DNA from 2 places in the Thalassorhabdus alkalitolerans genome. Region 2 is predicted to be linked to the other one. Evidence: a T-box and tRNA genes for the amino acid it is inferred to sense, from the RefSeq annotation. Region 2 holds a T-box; the other holds one or more tRNA genes.
The links. The T-box of region 2 lies ahead of pheS (phenylalanine--tRNA ligase subunit alpha). A T-box ahead of a tRNA ligase gene usually reads a tRNA of that ligase, here a tRNA-Phe.
Positions count from the first base shown of each region.

Region 1: it encodes a tRNA-Phe, which carries the amino acid that the T-box ahead of pheS (phenylalanine--tRNA ligase subunit alpha) is inferred to sense. The anticodon was not compared.

Region 1 is NZ_JBHSOZ010000005.1:453,195-463,592, reverse strand. Features, by position in the region: tRNA gene ACFPU1_RS13230 (tRNA-Glu) at 1-58, shown strand, start outside; tRNA gene ACFPU1_RS13225 (tRNA-Val) at 66-141, shown strand; tRNA gene ACFPU1_RS13220 (tRNA-Met) at 158-234, shown strand; tRNA gene ACFPU1_RS13215 (tRNA-Met) at 411-487, shown strand; tRNA gene ACFPU1_RS13210 (tRNA-Asp) at 706-781, shown strand; tRNA gene ACFPU1_RS13205 (tRNA-Phe) at 787-862, shown strand; tRNA gene ACFPU1_RS13200 (tRNA-Thr) at 875-950, shown strand; tRNA gene ACFPU1_RS13195 (tRNA-Tyr) at 1,079-1,164, shown strand; tRNA gene ACFPU1_RS13190 (tRNA-Trp) at 1,175-1,248, shown strand; tRNA gene ACFPU1_RS13185 (tRNA-His) at 1,265-1,340, shown strand; tRNA gene ACFPU1_RS13180 (tRNA-Gln) at 1,348-1,422, shown strand; tRNA gene ACFPU1_RS13175 (tRNA-Gly) at 1,427-1,501, shown strand; tRNA gene ACFPU1_RS13170 (tRNA-Cys) at 1,548-1,622, shown strand; tRNA gene ACFPU1_RS13165 (tRNA-Leu) at 1,638-1,726, shown strand; tRNA gene ACFPU1_RS13160 (tRNA-Leu) at 1,753-1,837, shown strand; gene ACFPU1_RS13155 (hypothetical protein) at 2,304-2,447, shown strand; gene ACFPU1_RS13150 (hypothetical protein) at 2,506-2,751, shown strand; gene ACFPU1_RS13145 (YfcC family protein) at 3,072-4,508, shown strand; partial or broken gene ACFPU1_RS13140 (L,D-transpeptidase family protein) at 4,674-5,516, opposite strand; gene ACFPU1_RS13135 (L-lactate MFS transporter) at 6,146-7,402, shown strand; gene fdhF (formate dehydrogenase subunit alpha) at 7,471-10,398, shown strand, end outside.
Region 2 is NZ_JBHSOZ010000003.1:1,047,582-1,057,979, forward strand. Features, by position in the region: gene pheT (phenylalanine--tRNA ligase subunit beta) at 1-1,177, opposite strand, end outside; gene pheS (phenylalanine--tRNA ligase subunit alpha) at 1,191-2,225, opposite strand; T-box leader at 2,291-2,546, opposite strand; gene ACFPU1_RS07925 (CBS domain-containing protein) at 2,709-3,131, opposite strand; gene ACFPU1_RS07930 (TrmH family RNA methyltransferase) at 3,499-4,254, opposite strand; gene sspI (small acid-soluble spore protein SspI) at 4,376-4,585, shown strand; gene ACFPU1_RS07940 (M42 family metallopeptidase) at 4,689-5,774, opposite strand; gene ACFPU1_RS07945 (dUTP diphosphatase) at 5,920-6,405, opposite strand; gene ACFPU1_RS07950 (hypothetical protein) at 6,606-6,995, shown strand; gene ACFPU1_RS07955 (TVP38/TMEM64 family protein) at 7,028-7,606, opposite strand; gene ACFPU1_RS07960 (DUF1294 domain-containing protein) at 7,635-7,877, opposite strand; gene rplT (50S ribosomal protein L20) at 8,079-8,435, opposite strand; gene rpmI (50S ribosomal protein L35) at 8,474-8,671, opposite strand; gene infC (translation initiation factor IF-3) at 8,767-9,288, opposite strand; ribosomal protein L20 leader region at 9,470-9,601, opposite strand; gene thrS (threonine--tRNA ligase) at 9,744-10,398, opposite strand, start outside.

The DNA of each region.
Region 1 (10,398 bases), on a different contig from region 2:
GTTAAGACACCGCCCTTTCACGGCGGTAACACGGGTTCGAATCCCGTACGGGTCACCACTTATTTGGAGGATTAGCTCAGCTGGGAGAGCACCTGCCTTACAAGCAGGGGGTCGGCAGTTCGATCCTGTCATCCTCCACCATATTTTTTTATAATATCGCGGGATAGAGCAGTCTGGTAGCTCGTCGGGCTCATAACCCGGAGGTCGGAGGTTCAAATCCCCCTCCCGCAACCAATTAAGTTTTTGCTGCAACGTTGAGTAAGCGTCAAAGCAAAAAAACATGAGTAGTACTCGAAAGAGTGCAACCAAAATAATTCCCGCTACTACGTCGAGAGACCTCAGCGGCAAGGGAATATCAATAGTACCCGCCAGGGTACAACCAATAATTCTCATATCTATATTTATAATATCGCGGGATAGAGCAGTCTGGTAGCTCGTCGGGCTCATAACCCGGAGGTCGGAGGTTCAAATCCTCCTCCCGCAACCAATTAAGTTTTTGCTACGACGTCGAATAAGCGTCAAAGCAAAAAAACATGAGTAGTACTCGGAAGAGTGCAACCAAAATAATTCCCGCCACTACGTCGAGAGACCTCAGCGGCAAGGGAATATCAGTGGTACCCGCCAGGGTGCAACCAATTAAGTTTTTGCTACGACGTCGAATAAGCGTCAAAGCAAAAAAACATATGAATGCAAACAATTTAATAGGGGCCTGTGGTGTAGCGGTTAACATGCCTGCCTGTCACGCAGGAGATCGCGGGTTCGATCCCCGTCAGGCCCGCCATTTAAGGCTCGATAGCTCAGTCGGTAGAGCAGTGGACTGAAAATCCACGTGTCGGCGGTTCGATTCCGTCTCGAGCCACCACTTTCATAGTAGGCCGGTCTAGCTCAATTGGTAGAGCAACTGACTTGTAATCAGTAGGTTGGGGGTTCAAGTCCTCTGGCCGGCACCATTTTTACTATAAGCATACTGGAAACCAACTGATCGAAGAAATCATAGGTTAGCCAATTATAGTAAATATACCAAGAAATACACTTGACGATAAAGTAAATGTTTTGTAATATATTTATTGTCCCTTTTGGAGGGGTAGCGAAGTTGGCCAAACGCGGCAGACTGTAAATCTGCTCCCTCTGGGTTCGGCGGTTCGAGTCCGTCCCCCTCCACCATCTATTTAATAGGGGTATAGTTTAATGGTAAAACGAAGGTCTCCAAAACCTTTGATGTGGGTTCGATTCCTACTACCCCTGCCATTATCTTACTCATATGGCGGTTGTGGCGAAGTGGTTAACGCACCGGATTGTGGCTCCGGCACTCGTGGGTTCGATTCCCATCAATCGCCCCATAGATTTTGGGCTATAGCCAAGCGGTAAGGCAGCGGATTTTGATTCCGTCATGCGCTGGTTCGAATCCAGCTAGCCCAGCCATGTCGCGGAAGTAGTTCAGTGGTAGAACACCACCTTGCCAAGGTGGGGGTCGCGGGTTCGAATCCCGTCTTCCGCTCCATATTCATATTGTATAGTCCTTGTGCATATAATGAAAACATGCACATGGCGGCATAGCCAAGTGGTAAGGCACGGGTCTGCAAAACCCTTATTCCCCGGTTCGAATCCGGGTGCCGCCTCCAACTTAGGTAACAGCTGCCGGGGTGGTGGAATTGGCAGACACACAGGACTTAAAATCCTGCGGTTGGTTTCAACCGTGCCGGTTCGAGTCCGGCCCTCGGCACCATTTATTTAACTGAATATGTATATTAAGCCGGTGTGGCGGAATTGGCAGACGCGCACGACTCAAAATCGTGTTCCTTATGGAGTGTCGGTTCGACCCCGACCACCGGTACCATACATATTACATAACTCTTTAATTCAAGGCTTCTCACAATAGTGGGAAGTCTTTTTTTGTGTCCCGGCGTGTCTGGCAGCTATGTGGTGAAAGTCCACTTTGGGCTTGGTAATGGGCACCGTTAGCGAATGGGAAGGGTGTTCGGGGCTACCCGGAATCTGAAGAAAACCGGACGTAATCACACGCGGTAACGAACAGAAACAGGATACAAGGCTGAAGCGGAAAGGATGAGTTTGCACAACAAGATAAAATCCTACATTGCCCGAACTCCGCACAGTAAATACCGCACCCACGGGTGGAAAGCGGTCAGACTTACCCGGGGAGGTCTTATCAGGGTTTCTACGAAGGAGAAATTCCTTACAGGGATAACGATGCCAACGATTCAACAGAGACCATAGTAGTCACATACACTTCGTAACGAAGGGTCGAACAATAAGAATCACTGACAAGCTTGGAGGTGTGGAGAATGCAACGAGCAAAGACAACATCGAAAGATGGATGTCTGCGGGAGGGTACACTGGAAGCGAAGAGTAATGCTGGAGTGTGCAGTGTTCTTCGCGGCTGGGTTGCATACCATGGGGGATCCCAGGATGAAGAACTACGTTCATAATATCTCCCAGTGGGTGAGAAGAAGGATCAGACAGTTAATCTGAAAAAGGTGGAAGAAAGTGAAAACCAGATATCGAAGTTTGATCAAGCTGAAAGTTCCCAGAGATAAGGCATGGGAATGGGCTAATACCCGCAAGGGCTACTGGAGAATATCAAAGTCCTTTATTCTACATTGTGCTATCACAAAAGAAGCCCTGCAAGAAGCAGGACTTCTAAACATGGAAGCTTTCTATAAGAAAATGCATGATGGCATCACTCAACTTATTGAACCGCCGTATACGAGATCCGTATTTACGGTGGTGTGATAGGATAGAGAGGCAAATCCTCCTCCTACTGTTTCATTTGACTCCATTTTAAACGTTTCAAAGTGAATCATTAAGTGTAGCAAGTGGATGGTAACTGGTATAACACCCCATAACTAAAATGAGAATATATAAATTTTTATGTGAGGAAATCTAACATCTGGAGACCCTGAAAAATAGGCAAATGTGTATTTTTATATATAATTATTCTAAAAAATATCAAATGTTTTGTTTAAAGTGTACAATGACTTTCGTTTTCCTCCCCAGTATTATGAACACTAATCAAGGACAACAACTTTGGAATTCTACTGGGGGATATAGAAATGAATACAGAAAGTGAAACAAAAAGTGAAACAAAAAGTGAAACAAAAAGAAAAAAGTTTCAGATGCCGCACATCTATGTTATATTATTCATTCTTATGGCTCTTGCAGCTATTTCAACACATCTCATTCCCGCTGGTGAGTTTGAACGGATTACTGGACCGGAGGGAAGGGAGTCTATCGATCCAGAATCGTATACTCAGGTAGATGCATCACCTGCTGGTGTTGAGGAATTCATGCTCGCCATACCAAGAGGATTAGTGGAAGCAGGAGAAGTAGTGTTTTTTACTCTTATTATTGGCGGCATGTTTATGGTTCTTCGTAAAACCGGCATTATTGAAATAGGGGTAAACAAGCTGACAACAGCTTTTTCAACGAAAAGTACTGCAGTAATTCCGGTTCTAATGATCGCTTTTGCTGCCGTCTGCGGAGTTATCGGCACACAGGAGCTAAGCTTAGTGTATGTTCCAGTTATTATTCCGCTTTTAATAGCTTTAGGCTATGATTCTATGGTTGCAGCAGCTGTAGCTCTTATAGCAACGACTGCTGGGTTTATGACCGGATTTCTTAATCCAATTAACACGGGGCTTGGACAGCAAATAGCGGAAGTCCCTTTGTATTCAGGCATAGAGCTTCGGCTGATAGCTCTTGTAGTTATCTTAGGAGTGGGAATTATCTATGTCATTCGTTATGCTAAAAAGGTACAAGCCAATCCAGAAAGCAGTCTGGTCTATGAGGAAGATAGAGAAAAACGTGAAACTTACTCAAATCCTGATGAATCAAAAAGTAGAAGATTTACTCCAAGGCAGAAAGCAGCTGGTGTCTTTTTAATTGGCTTTTTTGCCATTCTGATATATGGAGTCATTGCTCAAGGATGGTTCATGCTGGAAATGTCAGGCCTTTTCATTGTTATGGGAATTGTGGTAGGTATGGCAGCCGGTTTAACAGCAGCTCAGGTTTGTGAAGGCTTTAATCAAGGATTTCGCGAGGTATTAGTGGGAGCAATTATCGTTGGAGTCGCCAGATCAGTCGCAGTTGTAATGGAGGACGGCCAGGTGATGGACACGCTCATTTATAACTTAGGAGCAGTGGTAGGTCAATTTCCTGGAACCTTAAGCGCAATGGGGATGTTTATGTCGCAACTGCTGTTTAACTTCCTCGTACCTTCTGGCAGCGGTCAGGCTCTGGTAACGATGCCTATTATGGCTCCTCTTTCTGATATGATTGGGGTGACCAGACAAACTGCTGTACTTGCCTTTCAATTTGGCGACGGCTTAGGAAACATTCTTTTTCCGACATCAGGTTATTTTATGGCTACTCTTGTTCTGGCAGGGGTAAGCTGGCATAAGTGGGTAAAGTTCTATTTTCCTTTATTCTTAATATGGGCCGCGATTGCAGCTGTATTTCTCATTATTGCCCAAGTCATTCAATGGCAGTAACCTTGCGCCCTAGATAGAAAGAAAAGCCTTTTTGATAGAGTTACTAAAAAATCATATTAAAACCCGTTCCTGATTATAAGAACGGGTTTGTTTTTATTTACTATTAATTGCTTTAATAGTCTGCGGACCGGCAACGCCATCGACTTTCAACTTGTTGGCTTTTTGGAAGCTCTTCACTGCCGCTTCTGTGGCAGGACCGAATTTCCCGTCAGCACCTCTTGTGTTAAAGCCAAGACTGGTCAGTTTTTGCTGAAGCTTTTTCACTTCGCTTCCGCTGCTTCCTTTTCTTAGTGTACCGCTTTTAATTTGAGAGGAAGTGGATGGAGACTTATTGACGGTTTTACTCTGGCTTGCTAAAAGGTTTTTCGTCTGAGTGCCTACAACCCCATCGGCTTTCAGCTTATTAGCCTTTTGGAACCTTTTCACAGCATCCTCGGTTCCTTTTCCAAATATGCCATCTGCAGAAACCTTGTAACCTGCAGCACTCAACTGTCGTTGAATTTCTTTTACTGCTTCTCCTTTGCTTCCTCGTTTAAGTGTTCCGCTTGTAGTGCCTCCTGGACTGGAAGGGCTGCTGTTTCCATTTATTTTGTACCCATTATTCTTTGCAATTGTATCAAAAGACTGACTGGATGTAGTAATGACAACAGGAGTGTTTACTTTTACCCGGCTGAAAAGCCATTCCACTTCATTGTTATGCATTCTGACACAGCCTGCGCTTGCATAAGTACCAATGGAAGAGGGATTGTTATTTCCGTGGATGGCATATGTGTTTCCGTTGGTTCCTCTGGCGTTAAGGCCAATCCAGCGCTTTCCTAAAGGGTTTTTTGGATCGCCGCCGGCAATATTGCCTTTATAATACGGGCGGTTCACAATTTTATTGACTACTTTGTGTTTTCCTTCAGGTGTTAAATTAGAACTCCGTCCGGTAGCTACACTGAACGTCCGGACTAATTTGTTGCTTTCATAAAATGCGAGCTGATTCGTTGCTTTGTTAATGACAATCATTTGACCAGTAGATGCTGATGTAGTTGGAACTTGCCACAGTAAAAACAGAAGTCCAACCAGTATGCAGGCGAGAACCTTTTTCAACCTACACCCCTCTTTTCCTATTTAATAACCACACGTCAATGTATGCATAAAGGCAGATAGAATTGTCATTTTACTAAAATAAAATAAAAACTATATAAAGAACAAAAGCATAAAAGTCACAAGGAAGGATTCTTCTGTCATTAAGGGGCGTTCGATTTAGGAAAATGAAGGGATTGATTCATGGTAGCTGCTCCTTTCTAAGGGTGATTCTATCACTTTTGTTCTACAACAAGAACTGAACAAGTTCATTATATGGCACAATATGAGCAACTTCAATGAAAAAAATAAGTTAAAAATCTAGTGGTTTTTGCAAAAAATTACAAGGCGCAGCGGGGATTTTAGCTTATTATGGTTATTAACAAGAAAAAAGAAGAATCCTGAAAGCATGAAACGAGACCCAGCCTCTAATGAAAGGAGGCTGGGTCATTTATATTACATCTATGTTACAAATGAGAGTGGTGCCAGGCACCCTACATTGGGTAATTTTTATGTTTTTGGTTACTCTATGAAGACTTGATAATTCTTTTATGGAAGGAGTTCATGTTATGAAGCAAAAAAACCGGTGGTTGATTGCGTTGTCTGCTGTATTTATACACCTTTCCATTGGATCTATTTATGCGTACAGTGTGTTCCAAACCCCCTTGTATGAGGAACTGGGCTGGGGCGGGGCAACAGTGACGATAGCCTTTACGCTGGCCATCTTTTTCCTTGGCATTTCAGCTGCTTTTTTTGGAAGGTTTGTTGAAAAACGTGGTCCCAGGGTATCGGCCTTTTTAGCAGCTGTTCTATTTGGTGCAGGCTTAATTGGCGCAGGATTTTCCATAGGAATCGGATCGTTATATGGCTTTTATTTTACCTATGGGATCCTTGGGGGGATCGGTCTTGGCATTGGATACATTTCTCCGGTGTCTACTCTGGTGAAATGGTTTCCTGACAGAAGGGGGCTTGCTACAGGGATGGCGGTGTTTGGTTTTGGAGCAGGGTCTTTAATTGCCAGTCCAGTAGCTGCAAGGCTCATTGAAGGAATGGGGGTAGCCAATACTCTGTACCTGTTAGGAGCTGTTTACTTTGTTTTGATGTCTCTGGGCGCATGGTACATTGCCCGGCCTCCAGAGGATTGGATGCCTGCAGCAGCTAAAGAGAAAAAAGACGACGGCGAGGTTGAAAAAAGAGAAGATCTGGCTCAGTTAACAGCTAATGAAGCCATAAAAACAAAACGTTTCTGGCTGCTATGGTGGATGATGCTTATAAATATATCTGCAGGAATCATGTTAATAGCTGTGGCTTCACCTATGGCTCAGGAGTTAGTTGGAATGACGGCTATGGCAGCTGCTACTGTAGTTGGGGTTATGGGGCTCTTTAATGGTGGTGGTCGTATTATTTGGTCTACTCTGTCGGATTATATCGGGAGGCCTAATATATTCTTAATTTTCTTTGGTGTTCAGCTGGTTTCCTTTATGATCCTGCCCATGGTGGGTAATGCTCTTATCTTCCAGATTTTAATGTACCTTATTGTTTCTATATACGGAGGAGGCTTTGCCACACTGCCGGCATTTATAGGTGACATGTTTGGTACAAAACAGCTTGGAGCCATACACGGTTATCTCCTGACTTCATGGGCAGTAGCGGGTGTTGTAGGCCCTATGATTGTTTCATTTATAAGGGAAGCGACAAACGCTTATACTACAACCTTCTATGTCTTTGCTTTTTTAATTGCAACTGCTCTTGGTACAGCCTTTTTGATCAAGCGGGATATTCAAGGAATTCAGAAAGAAAAGCTGAAATTAGCAAATCAGAGCTGATAGCTTTCATTGTATAATGCAAAAAAAACAGGGAAATATTTTACTAAGAAATTGTTGGAAAGCAGGTGATGAGACTGGACAGTCAGACTTTTTCCATACAAATCAACGGTGAAGAGTTTACGGCAAAACCAGGCCAGTCAATCTTTGAGGCAGCAAAGTACGGAGATCTGTATATTCCGGCCATTTGCTCCTCTCAGCCTGATTTAGGCTTTGGAGTTATTGAAACATGTGATACATGTTTTGTTGAAGTAAACGGAGAACTGAAACGTTCCTGTTCGACAGAAGCAGCACCTGGAATGGTGGTTAAAACGGTCTCTGAAAAGGCAAAGGAAGCTCAGGAAGAAGGTATGCAGCGAATCCTTAAAAACCATGAGCTGTATTGCACAGTATGTGATAACAACAATGGTAACTGTGTAGTGCACAATACAGCAGAATATTTAGAAATTGAACACCAAAAGTATGAATTTAAACCAAAACCTTATCCTCCTGATAATTCACATCCTATGTACCGGTATGAGCCTGACCAGTGTATCCTTTGCGGCCTTTGTGTAGAAGCTTGCCAGGACTTACAGGTGAGTGAAGTGCTTAGCATTGACTGGAAGCGGGAAACCCCACGTGTCATTTGGGATAATGACGTTCCCATTGATCAATCGTCTTGTGTGTCGTGTGGTCATTGTGTCACTGTCTGTCCATGTAATGCCTTGATGGAAAAATCAATGCTCGGGGAAGCTGGATATATGACAGGGATGCCAAAGGATGTTCTTGGCCCGCTTATTGAAACAACCAAAGAGGTAGAGCCGGGATATCAAGAGATCTTTACAATGTCAAACATTGAAGCAACGATGCGTGAGGATCGGATAAAGCGCACCAAAACAGTTTGCACCTACTGCGGGGTAGGTTGCAGCTTTGAAGTATGGACGAAGGAAAGAGATATTTTAAAAATTCAGCCTCAGCCTGATGCACCTGTCAACGGTATTTCGACGTGTGTTAAAGGAAAATGGGGATGGGATTTTGTAAACAGTGAAGAGAGGCTTACCAAGCCTTTGATTAGAAAAGAAGGAAAGTTTGTAGAAGCTACCTGGAATGAAGCATTAACGCTCATTGCTTCTAAATTTACTGAACTAAAGGACACGTATGGTCCAGATTCCATGGGGTTCATTGCCTCCTCTAAATGTTCGAATGAAGAAAATTACCTTTTCCAAAAGCTTGCCCGCGGAGTAATGGGCACAAATAATGTAGATAACTGTTCCAGGTACTGTCAGTCCCCGGCGACAGCGGGACTTATGAGGACTGTAGGGTACGGAGGGGATGCAGGAACCATAGAGGATCTTAAGACGACTGACTTAGTCTTTGTAATTGGAGCAAACCCTGCAGAATCACACCCTGTTCTTGCAACGAGGATAAAAAGAGCCCATAAGCTTCATGGGCAGAAATTGATTGTCGCTGATTTAAGAAAACATGAATTAGCTCAGATGGCAGATCAATTTCTCCATCCAGTTCCATCTTCAGATTTAATATGGATCTCTGCGGTGACAAAGTACATCATCGATCAGGGCTGGGCGGATGATGACTTTATCAAGAACAGGGTTAATAATTTTGACGAATACGTCGATTCTTTAGACAAGTATACGTTAGAATATGCTGAACAAGAAACCGGATTAAAGAAAGAGGAGCTTATTGAATTAGCGACTACGATCAATGAGGCTGAAACGATGTGCATATGCTGGGCGATGGGGGTTACACAGCATATTGGAGGCACTGAAACGAGTACAGCCATCTCCAACCTTTTGTTAGTAACCGGAAATTACGGCAAGCCAGGTACAGGGGCTTATCCGTTGCGAGGACATAATAACGTTCAAGGAGCCTGTGATTTTGGGACGATGCCGGCTTGGATGCCAGGTTATGAGCCTGTGGAAAATGAAGAAATAAGAGCAAGGTATGAGAAGGCATGGGGTGTTTCACTGCCTCGAAAACCAGGTTTAAACAACCATCAAATTGTTGAAACCATTCACAGTGGGAAAGTAAAAGGAATGTATTTATTCGGTGAAGAGATGGGTCTGGTTGATGCCAATATTAATCACGTCCATGCCGCTTTTGAAAAGCTTGAGTTCTTTGTAGTCCAGGATGTCTTCTTCTCCAAAACGGCCGAGTTTGCAGATGTTGTTTTGCCTGCTGCTCCCAGCCTTGAGAAGGATGGAACATTTACGAACACAGAACGAAGAATCCAGCGTTTTCATAAAGTTTTTGAACCTCTTGGGGACAGTCAGCCAGACTGGAAAATATTCCAGGCCATTGCTAATCGTTTAGGGGCTAAGTGGAATTATAAGCACCCAAGCGAAATCATGGATGAGGCAGCAAGTCTGGCACCGCTTTTTGCCGGAGTGAGTTATGAGCGGCTTGAGAAATGGAACAGCCAGCTTTGGCCTGTCCAAAAAAGTGGAGAAAGTACACCTCTTTTGTACACTGAGAAATTTCCATTTGCAGACGGGAAAGCGAAGCTCTATCCTGTGGAATGGAGAAAGCCTTATGTGCCGGACGAAAAAGAGTATGATTTACATTTAAATAACGGAAGGTTACTTGAGCATTTTCATGAAGGGAACTTAACGTACAGGTCTAAGAGTATTACTCACAAAGTGCCTCAGCCTTGGCTTGAAGTGTCTCCGGAACTGGCAGAAGAACGCGGAATAAAAACAGGCGCCCTTGTTAAATTAACTTCCCCGTATGGCGAAGTGAAAATAAGAGTCTGGGTGACCGAACATGTCTCTGGGAAAGAGCTGTATCTGCCGATGAATACAACGGATGAAATGGAAGCCGTAAACATGCTGACGAGCAGCTACCATGATAAAGTGACTCATACTCCAAACTATAAGGAAATGAGTGTCAAAATGGAGGTCATTGAAGCGGATGGGGAGTCTCCGCTCCCACGGCATAATTACAGGTTTGGTAACCGCCAGCCGCAGTTTGGAGTAAAAGTGGAAGACAAGTGGTCAAGGGAC
Region 2 (10,398 bases):
CTGCAAGGTCTTCCATAAGCTTTGCTGCTCTTTCTGCTGCCTGCTCTACCCGGAATAGGTCAATTCCTTTTTCAAATCTGCTGCTCGATTCACTCCGAAGACTATGATCCCTTGAAGCTTTTCGAACTAAAGATGGGTTAAAGTACGCGGCTTCCAGAAGGACAGTCTTTGTCTCACTTGTCACCTCTGAAAAAGCTCCTCCCATCACCCCAGCTAAAGCCGTGGCTTCCTTGCCATTTGTAATAACTAAATGATCCGGCGATAATGTTCTTTCTTCCTCATCAAGAGTGGTTATTTTCTCTCCTTCTTTGGCCCGGCGTACAACAATCTCAGAAGAACCAAAACGGTCATAATCAAAAGCGTGTAGGGGCTGACCATATTCTAATAGCACAAAGTTAGTAATGTCCACTACATTATTAATCGGTCTGATTCCAGCAGCAACCAGACGGTTTTGAAGCCAAAGGGGAGAAGGGGAAATGGTTACATCCTTAATCACTTTAGCACCATAGTATGGATTATCCTCACCATTTTCCACTTCAACTGACACGAAGTTTGAAGTCTTCTCTTCATCTTCATGATGGGTGGTATCCGGCAATTTCACTTGACGGTCTAACAGGGCAGCCATCTCATAAGCTACACCGATCATGCTTAGACAATCAGCACGGTTAGGTGTTAAATCAAGCTCCAGCACAGTATCATTCAGGCTCAATGCCTCAAGAGCATCAGCACCCTCTTCGACCTCCTGAGGAAAAACAAAAATACCGTCAGCAAACTCTTTTGCCACTAATTTTGGTTCTACACCAAGCTCCTGCAAGGAACAGATCATTCCTTCTGATGATTCGCCTCTAAGCTTTGTTCGTTTTATTTTTACTCCTCCAGGCAGTTTAGCGCCTGGTTTTGCAACGGCCACCTTTTGTCCTGCAGCCACGTTAGGAGCCCCGCACACAATTTGAGAAACTTCTTCCCCAATTTTAACCTGACAAAGATTTAGTTTATCAGCATTTGGATGTTGTTCACAAGAAGTCACACTACCTATAACTACGTTTTCAACTCCTTGGTTTAATTCATGAAGAATATCTACTTCTACCCCGCCTCTTGTCAGCTTTTCAGCGACTTCAGACGGAGTCATATCAGATAGATCTATATAATCCTGTAACCAGCGATATGAGACTAACATGCCTATTTCCTCCTTATGAGCGTTTGAACTGTTCTAAAAACCGTAAATCGTTTGTATAAAAATGTCTGATGTCATCAATTCCATAGCGAAGAAGAGCAAATCGTTCTACACCCATTCCAAATGCAAAGCCACTGTACTCCTCTGGATCAAACCCACTCATTTCTAACACTCGTGGATGAACCATTCCGGCTCCTAACACTTCAATCCATCCTGAATGCTTACAAACCCGGCATCCTTGTCCCTGGCACAAACCGCAAGAGACGTCTACTTCTACAGATGGTTCTGTGAATGGAAAGAAACTAGGGCGAAGCCTGATACTGCGGTCTGGACCGAAATACTTCTTTACAAATGTCTCTAATACCCCTTTAAGGTCACTCATCTTTACATCTTTATCGACGTACAATCCTTCGATTTGCATAAACTGGTGAGAATGAGTGGCATCATCATCATCTCGGCGGTAGACCTTACCCGGGCAAACGATCTTAACAGGACCTTTGCCCTCATGCTTTTCCATTGTTCTTGCCTGTACCGGAGAAGTTTGGGTTCGCAGCAGCAAATCCGGTGTAATATAAAATGAGTCCTGCATGTCACGAGCCGGGTGATCTTTCGGGAGATTTAACTTTTCAAAGTTATAATAATCAGTTTCTACTTCCGGACCCTCTGTCACTTTAAATCCCATGCCAATAAAAATGTCCTCAACCTCTTCAACCACTGCTGTTAAAGGATGACGAGCTCCTTTTTTTATCGGGCGCCCAGGAAGAGTAACATCTATGCTCTCTGATGAAAGCTTTTCCTCTAATGCTTTCTCTTCGAGTCCTTTTGTTCTCTCCTCCAGTCTTGCCTGTATAGCTTCTCGAACTTCATTTGCCTTTTGGCCGACCTTTGGACGTTCCTCTGCTGAGAGCTTTCCCATTCCCCGCAGCACTTCTGTAATAGGACCTTTTTTCCCAAGATACTTCACTCGCACGGCTTCTAGCTCTTTTACACTCGCAGCTTCTTCTACCTGTTGCAATGCTTCTTCTTCTAATTCTTCTAATCGCTCAATCAAGGCTGCTTGCCTCCTTTATCTCATTTCGTATACTATAATTTCCCACAAAAAAACCCCCCTCCCTGGAAAGGGACGAAGGTTTCGGTCGCGGTACCACCCTTTTTAACCGTTTGCTTCAGCTTATTTTATGTAAACGGTTCGCTTCATTTTGATAACGGTTTGTATAAAACCGATGCTGCCTTAATAAGCTCAAGGAACTCATCATCCGGCGCCGACTCTGGAGTGAATTCAACAGCTTGTTCATAGAAATGCTTCCAGTTTATAACATTTCCTCCCTGTATGAACAAATTCCTGCCTACTACTCTCCATCGCAGTCTTTAGGGTGTTAAATTGTGATTCAATTATAGAAAAGTTTAGCCTTCATTGCAAGCTTTCCTTTTCATTCAATTATCCAGGACTTCTCTCAGCTCAATGATCAGCCGCCACGGGGTCAATCATTCCATTAAAAAAGAGCACCAGCATTCACTGGTACTCCGTATCTAATTATTGATCACGCTTTGACCCTTGCATAATATCATCAAGCGCTGCTTTTGCCTGTTCTTTCGTTTGTTCATCAACAGCTATGTCACCTAATGTGATGATACCCACGATATCATCATTTTCTTTCACAGGAAGGCGACGGATCTTGTGTTCTTCCATTAGCTGTGCTACTTCTTTAACATCCATTTCTGGTGAAGCCGTCACCAGATCAGAACTCATGATATCTCCAGCCTGAGAAGAAGGTGCATCTTCTGCCACATAACGGATAACGATATCCCGGTCGGTAATGGTCCCTACAAGTTTATTATTGTCCACTACCGGAATAGAACCTACATTCAGTTCCTTCATTTTCTTTGCAACATCAGCTACATTATCATTCACTTGGCATACATCAACATTGGCACTCATAACTTCTCTTACATTCATGATTACATGCCTCCTCTGGAATGGTTTCAATAATGCCTTTCCCAGAGTGAAAAGGAGTTAAAACTAAAAACCAATCCTTCCCAAAAGATAGGAAATTTTACCTCCTCTCTCTTTCTCCTCCATACTAAAAAACAGGCAAATGTTGATTTATTTGATTCTTTGGGAAGAGCATGAGCCGAAGATTTCCTCTTCCCGAGGAAGGTGAGACAGTGACCAGGACATAGGGAAACACCTTGAATAAGAAAGTAGGGAAGCTTGAATGGATGTGCACATGTCCCTATAGGGGGAAGTGTGCGTCCTTTATCGAAAATCAAAAAATGTTAAAAATCCACTGAAAATATAATTCTCCCCTCAATGAAAGCCAATACTACCCCCTCAGGTGATACAGTAAAATCCCCGCTGCTACAGCAGCGTTTAAAGACTCGGCTTTTCCGTGAATCGGTATATATAAATTCTGATCGGATTTGGCCAGCAGGAATTCACTAACTCCGCTTCCTTCATTACCAATAAGCAGGGCAAAAGTTTCCTGAGGTTCAATAGCTGTGTGAGTAGTCCCCATTTCAATTCCCGTTCCAAACACCGGAATATTCTTTTTCTTGCATTTCTCTACCCAGTCTTCCAAGTCTCCTCTTACGATTGGAAGGTGGAATACGGAGCCCTGGGTAGATCGAAGAACTTTATCATTATAGAGATCTACTGTCCCCTCTCCCAAAATGACAGCGGTCAACCCGGCTGCATCTGCTGTGCGAATAATTGTCCCTAGATTCCCAGGATCCTGAATGCCGTCAATAAAAAGGTAACGCCCCTGCTCCAGCGTTAAGTTGGAGACCGCCGTCATATTGCAAACCGCAGCTACGCCTTGAGGCGTTTCAGTGGCACTCATCTCTTTCATTACAGCTTCCGGGACAAAAGTGACTGGTATATCTTTAAAATCCCAGGAGGAAGGAACACTAAATTCCTCCTCTAAAAAAACTTCCTGAACCGCGGCCTCATAATGTAATGCTTCTTCCACTAAGTGGGGACCCTCTATAAAAAATTGATTATCTTTTTCACGCTGTTTTCGTTTATGAAGTCTTTTTATGTGTTTAATCTTTGGATTTTTTGCTGACTCAATCCTTTTCATAACAAGCCGCTCCTTATGTGAATTTTTTCTTCTATTACATATTTACCCTTTATTTAGGAATACTATGGCTATCTTTAATAAGTAACATATCTAATATTATCAAAAAAGGGAGGAAGCTTACATGTCCTTTAATTTACGTCAAGCAATTTTAGCTAATGTTTCTGGAAGCAGCGAACAGGAAGTTGAGGCTACAATTTCTGATGCACTTCAAAACGGGGAAGAAAAAATGCTCCCAGGTCTAGGAGTGCTCTTTGAAGTGTATTGGCGCCAGGCAAGCGAGGATGACAAAGAACAAGTCATTCAGCAGATCAGTGAAGGTCTGCAGCAGTAAGGAAGTACTTGGAGCTTTCTCAATGGTGCTGTAAAGCTTTTCATACTGTTTCACAAAAGAAAGAGAACGCCCCCTTCAATATCCAGGTGCGTTCTCTTTCTTTTTAGCCAAAAGTAATTTCTTTAACTTTATCTGCATCCAGCTTTTTAATGACGGCTACGATGAGTTTTACAGCATTTTCAAAATCATCTCTATGCAAAATGCCGGCATGAGTATGGATGTATCGAGTAGGCACAGTGATCGATAAAGAAGGGACACCGTCTCCAGTTAAATGAATCGCCCCCGAGTCTGTGCCTCCGGCTGCAACGACATCAAATTGATAAGGAATACCTAGTTCGTCTGCCGTTTCCGTGACAAAGTCGCGAACCCCTTTATGAGATACCATAGAGGCATCATAAACGAGCACCTGGGGGCCCTTCCCCATTTTAGCAAGGGCATCTTTTTCTGTTACCCCTGGTGTATCGCCAGCAATGCCTACATCAACCCCAAAGCCAATGTCTGGTTTAATAGCATGAGCGGAGGTCCGCGCTCCTCGAAGACCTACCTCTTCTTGAACGGTCCCTACTCCATATACTTCATTTGGATGAGACTCGCCTTCCAGCTGCTTTAATACTTCTATCGCAATTGCACACCCTATTCTATTATCCCATGCTTTAGCCATAAGCATTTTTTCATTTTTTAACACTGTAAAATCGCAAACCGGAACAACAGAGTCTCCCGGTTTCACTCCAAATTCCTCAGCTTCTTCCTTGCTTGTCGCTCCTATATCAATAAACATGTCCTTCTTATCAACCGGTTTCTTTCTCTGATCTGCCGGAAGGATGTGTGGAGGCTTTGAACCTATGACACCAGAGATATTCCCTTTAGAAGTCATGATGGTAACACGTTGAGCAAGCATCACCTGTTCCCACCAGCCACCGACGGTTTGAAACTTCACAAAACCATTATCATCAATGCTCGTTACCATAAATCCAATTTCGTCAAGGTGGCCGGCTACCATAATCTTCGGACCGCCTGCTTTTCCAACTTTTTTGGCAATCAAGCTTCCTAAATTATCAGTTGTTATTTCATCAGCGTACGGCTCAATGAATTTCTTCATTGCTTCCCTAGGCTCACGCTCGTTTCCAGGAATACCGTTTGCATCCGTAAGTTCTTTTAACATTTCAAGAGTTTCATCAAGCTTTGTCATATAGAAACCTCCTTATGTATCTCAACTGCAAAAAGCAGCCGGATCATTACTAAGTCCACGCTTAGAAAACCCTGCATTCAGTATAACGATATTTTGTGAGTGACTCAAATATTTTTCCTGTATTACGTAGATTTACCATCTGCGATTAATACCCTTCATCTTGTCTTTCGTGATTCTTTTGGTTTTTTTCTAAATAGGCTTCTTTCACTTCTTCTGGAGAAAAACCAAGGGCCTTACCTAAACCGAGATATACAACCAGCAAGGTCACAAAGGACTCTTTCTTCGGTTCTTGTCTTAAGGAAAAAATTGCTTCAAACACCTTATGAAAATTCTCTGTCAAGGTGGAAGCCGGCTCTCCTGCTTCTATAGTATCTCTTTGCCATCCTCCATCAATACCAAGGGATAAAATAAAATGAAGACCATCGACATATTCTTCTAAAATAACACTATTTGAAGAAGGCGGCTTTTGACTCCAGTACTTAAAACATCTTGTTTCATTAGCCAATTCACCAATCTCCACTTCCAGAGCAAGAATTTTTGAAGAAAAAAGATCCTCTCTCTTCAAACGATGCTCTTCAAGTATTCGATCATCCAATTGTTTTTGCAAAGTAAAAAGTCGGGTAATATTCATTATGTACACTCCTTTATCACAAAGATTTAAATGAGCAGTGAAGAAATTTCAAATTTAATCAAAAGTGAAACTATCTTACTTTATTTTCGTATACAATAAGGAAAAGGACAAACAATGCTCGGCATGCTGCCTGTCCAATTTACGGACTGTGCCTGCTTTGTCTTGAGTCTTCATTATGTTATAGGAAGGAGAAAACCAATATGGCTTTGCTCTTTCGTGCCATTATTATCATTGCGATTATCATTCTTATCTATGCTTTAATAAAATATATTTTCAATCCTAAGCGAAAGCTTGAACTCGCCCATGAAAAAAGAGATTTTTACTTTCTGGATGACAAACAAAATGTCCGCAAAAACTTTTCTCTCACTTATAAAGGCGTTATGTTTGAGGGAGAAAAATTCCTAGGAACCACTGAAGAGGCTTTTGAAGTCATTTCTGTCTCCATGTGGCCTAAAAATATCGACAGGCTCAAAGGCCTGGATCGTAAAGACTTTGAGTTTATTGAACGAGAAATACTTTCAGAATATCCCCATGCCTCTGTGGAGTGGAAAAGTCCGGTAAAAGAATTTCTTCGAAAAACTGAAAAATAAAACTTGCTGCTTAGGAGAAGCAGCAAGTTTTTTTATGAGGCTGAACGGTTCGGCAGGAACTCTTTCACCTTATAAAATAAATGCTTGTTTCGTGAAATAAAAAATAAAGAAATAAGAACAGCTGTCATAAAAAGACTTGCATACCATGGCATTTCTCTCATCACATGGCCAAAAGAAGTATAAACCAGAGCAGGTGGGATGCTGGCAAAAAACGCTAACTTCACATACCCGCGGAAACTTCCTGTCATTTCCATAACATAGGCATTAAGTAAATGAAAATGAATGAAAGGCATCATTCTGAGCAGCATAATTTCCGGAATCGTAATTTCCTCTTTCCCTCCGAGCCATTTTTCTTTCCAATACCTTATCTTCTCCCTAATAAATGGAAAAAAGGACACTACTCCATAAAAAGCGATACTTACAGCAAGGAGTCCCACAACAGAATAAATCGTTCCATAGATTGTACCGAAAAGCATTCCGCCAATGATGCATACTACTGCTACCGGAATAAAAAAGAACTGTCTAATAACATGAAAAACAATAAAAAGAACAGGAGCTAACCAGCCGCTCACTTCGATGTAATAAAGTATAGATTCTATGTTGCTCTCCATTGGCTGCCCTCCTTTATACATTCTATGCTTAAACTACTGTGGTAACTACTGCAGCTGTTATTATTAACACCTGAAATACCAGGAGAACAGGTATGCCTGTTGAAAACTTCTTCTTTCTGGTTTTATGGCGAATAACGTGCATGAGCAATAAAATACTCGGGCTCCCGCCTAAAAAAGCACACAGAAACAAGGTTTTCTCTGGAATCCTTCTTCCTTTTTTACGAGCTCTTTGCTTATCTATTATAAAAAGCGATCCTGCAATTACGTTCATGATAAAGATATAACTTCCTGCTATATATTCCATTATACTCTTCATTCTTTCTAATGAATGGTTATTTTTCACAGTTGTGAAATTTTTTCAGAAAATCATTCTCTGCTTATGAAAGCAGATACCGATAAGCAGTACCTTTTTTTCCAAAGCAAAAAGGCGCCAAACCGGGGCGCCTTTTTAAAATAAGCTATGAAAGATAGACTACTTCAAGCTTGATTTTGCTTTATCAGCTAATTCTGCAAAAGCTTTCTCATCATTTACAGCAATATCAGCAAGCATTTTACGGTTAATATTGATATCAGCTTGCTTAAGGCCATGCATTAAGCGGCTGTAGGATAGACCGTTTGTACGAGCTGCCGCATTGATACGTGTAATCCAAAGCTTACGGAAGTCACGTTTCTTTTGGCGACGGTCACGGTAAGCATACTCCAAAGACTTCATTACTTGTCCTTGTGCAGTCTTAAATAAACGGTGTTTAGAACCATGATATCCTTTTGCGAGTTTTAATACTTTCTTACGACGACGACGAGCGACATATCCGCCTTTAACTCTTGGCATCGTAAACCCCTCCTTTATTAAATCAATTTATTATAGTTTTACTTGTAAGGCATTAAGTCTTTGATACGCTTTTGGTCACTTTCATCAACATAACCAGTTTTGCTTAGGTTACGCTTTTGCTTTTCAGATTTATTACGGAACATATGGCTTGTGAAAGCATGGCTGCGCTTTAACTTTCCATTTCCTGTTTTTCTAAAGCGCTTCGCTGCGCCGCTGTGCGTTTTCATTTTAGGCATCGTAATATCCTCCTTAAATCTTTGTGTTGAGCCCTGGATAATAAATGTAATCACTTGCTGCTTATGTCTGTAGCAGACGTTAAACCAGCTCTATATTACTCGTTATCTTTCTTATCCTTTTCATTCTTTGGAGCAAGAATCAAGAACATGCTCCGGCCTTCCATCTTAGGCTTTGTTTCTACTGTGGCCACATCTTCACACTCTTTTGCCAAGCGCTCGAGAACTTCTTTTCCGATCTCCGAGTGGGTGATCATTCTGCCGCGAAAACGAATCGCTGCTTTCACCTTATCTCCTTTGGTCAAAAACTTCCGTGCATTTCGAAGCTTTGTGTCAAAGTCATGCTTTTCAATGTTAGGACTTAAACGCACTTCCTTAACGTTAATAACAGTTTGCTTCTTCCGAGCCTCTTTTTCTTTCTTTTGCTGCTCATAGCGGTACTTGCCGTAATCCATAATCCGGCATACCGGAGGCTTAGCATTTGGAGCCACCATAACTAGGTCAAGGTTTGCATTTTGAGCCATTTCTAAAGCTTCACTTTTGGACTTTACCCCAAGTTGTTCGCCACTTGCATCAATGAGGCGTACTTCGCGAGCGCGAATTCCGTCATTGAGTTTCATATCTTTACGAATAATGAGCCACCTCCAAAGAATTTGTGAATCAAAGCATTCATAAGCACAAACGCCAAATTGCGAATGTCAGTCTAGACGTCACTTATCAATCAGCAGGTTTACCGTTCTTTTTTATGGCTGGCTGTGTCAGAAGGATGACCCTTCTTTTCTCTACAGAACATCAGCCCTTTAGGCAAAAAAAATGCAGGCGCACATAGGGCGCCCACATGATGTCTGTATAATACGCAGTATTAATACCACCATACCTGTCAACAGCCTTGTGCGTCAATCAGGTGAGAAGCGGGCGCTTCTGCTTGCTTTGGTTCCTTATTTATTCATTACCATCTAACATTATCATAATGAACTGAAGGTGTCAATTCATTTCTAATTTCAATGGGTTCAATAGGGAATGATGTCCCAAGAAAATATATTATCTTAATCTGTCACATAAATCAAGTATATTTTTATTGTTTTTTTGAACGATCGGAAATCTCAGTAGTGATTTTTTCTATAAACTGTTTTAATGAAACTGACTCAGATTTTTGCTCACCATATTTGCGTACATTAACACCTTCAGCCTCAATCTCTTTATCTCCGAGGACAAGCATATAAGGCACTTTCTTCATTTGAGCTTCACGGATTTTATAACCGATTTTTTCATCTCTTGTATCCACTTCTACCCGCACTCCGGCTTGACGCAGCTTATCCTCTACCTGTTTGGCATATTCCATATGAACCTGGGCAGATACTGGAATCACCTTTGCTTGCACTGGAGCAAGCCACGTTGGAAATGCGCCTTTGTACTCTTCAATTAAGAAAGCAACAAAACGTTCCATGGTTGATACTACCCCGCGATGGATAACAACAGGACGATGTTCCTGGCCATCTTCACCAATATATGTTAAGTCAAAACGATTCGGCAGATGGAAATCTAACTGTACGGTAGAGAGCGTTTCATCTTTCCCTAAAGCCGTTTTCACTTGCACATCAAGCTTGGGTCCATAAAATGCCGCTTCTCCTTCTGCTTCCACGTATTCCACGTTCATATCATCCATTGCTTCCTTAAGAAGAGCCTGGGACTTTGTCCACATTTCATCATTATCCACATACTTTTCTTTA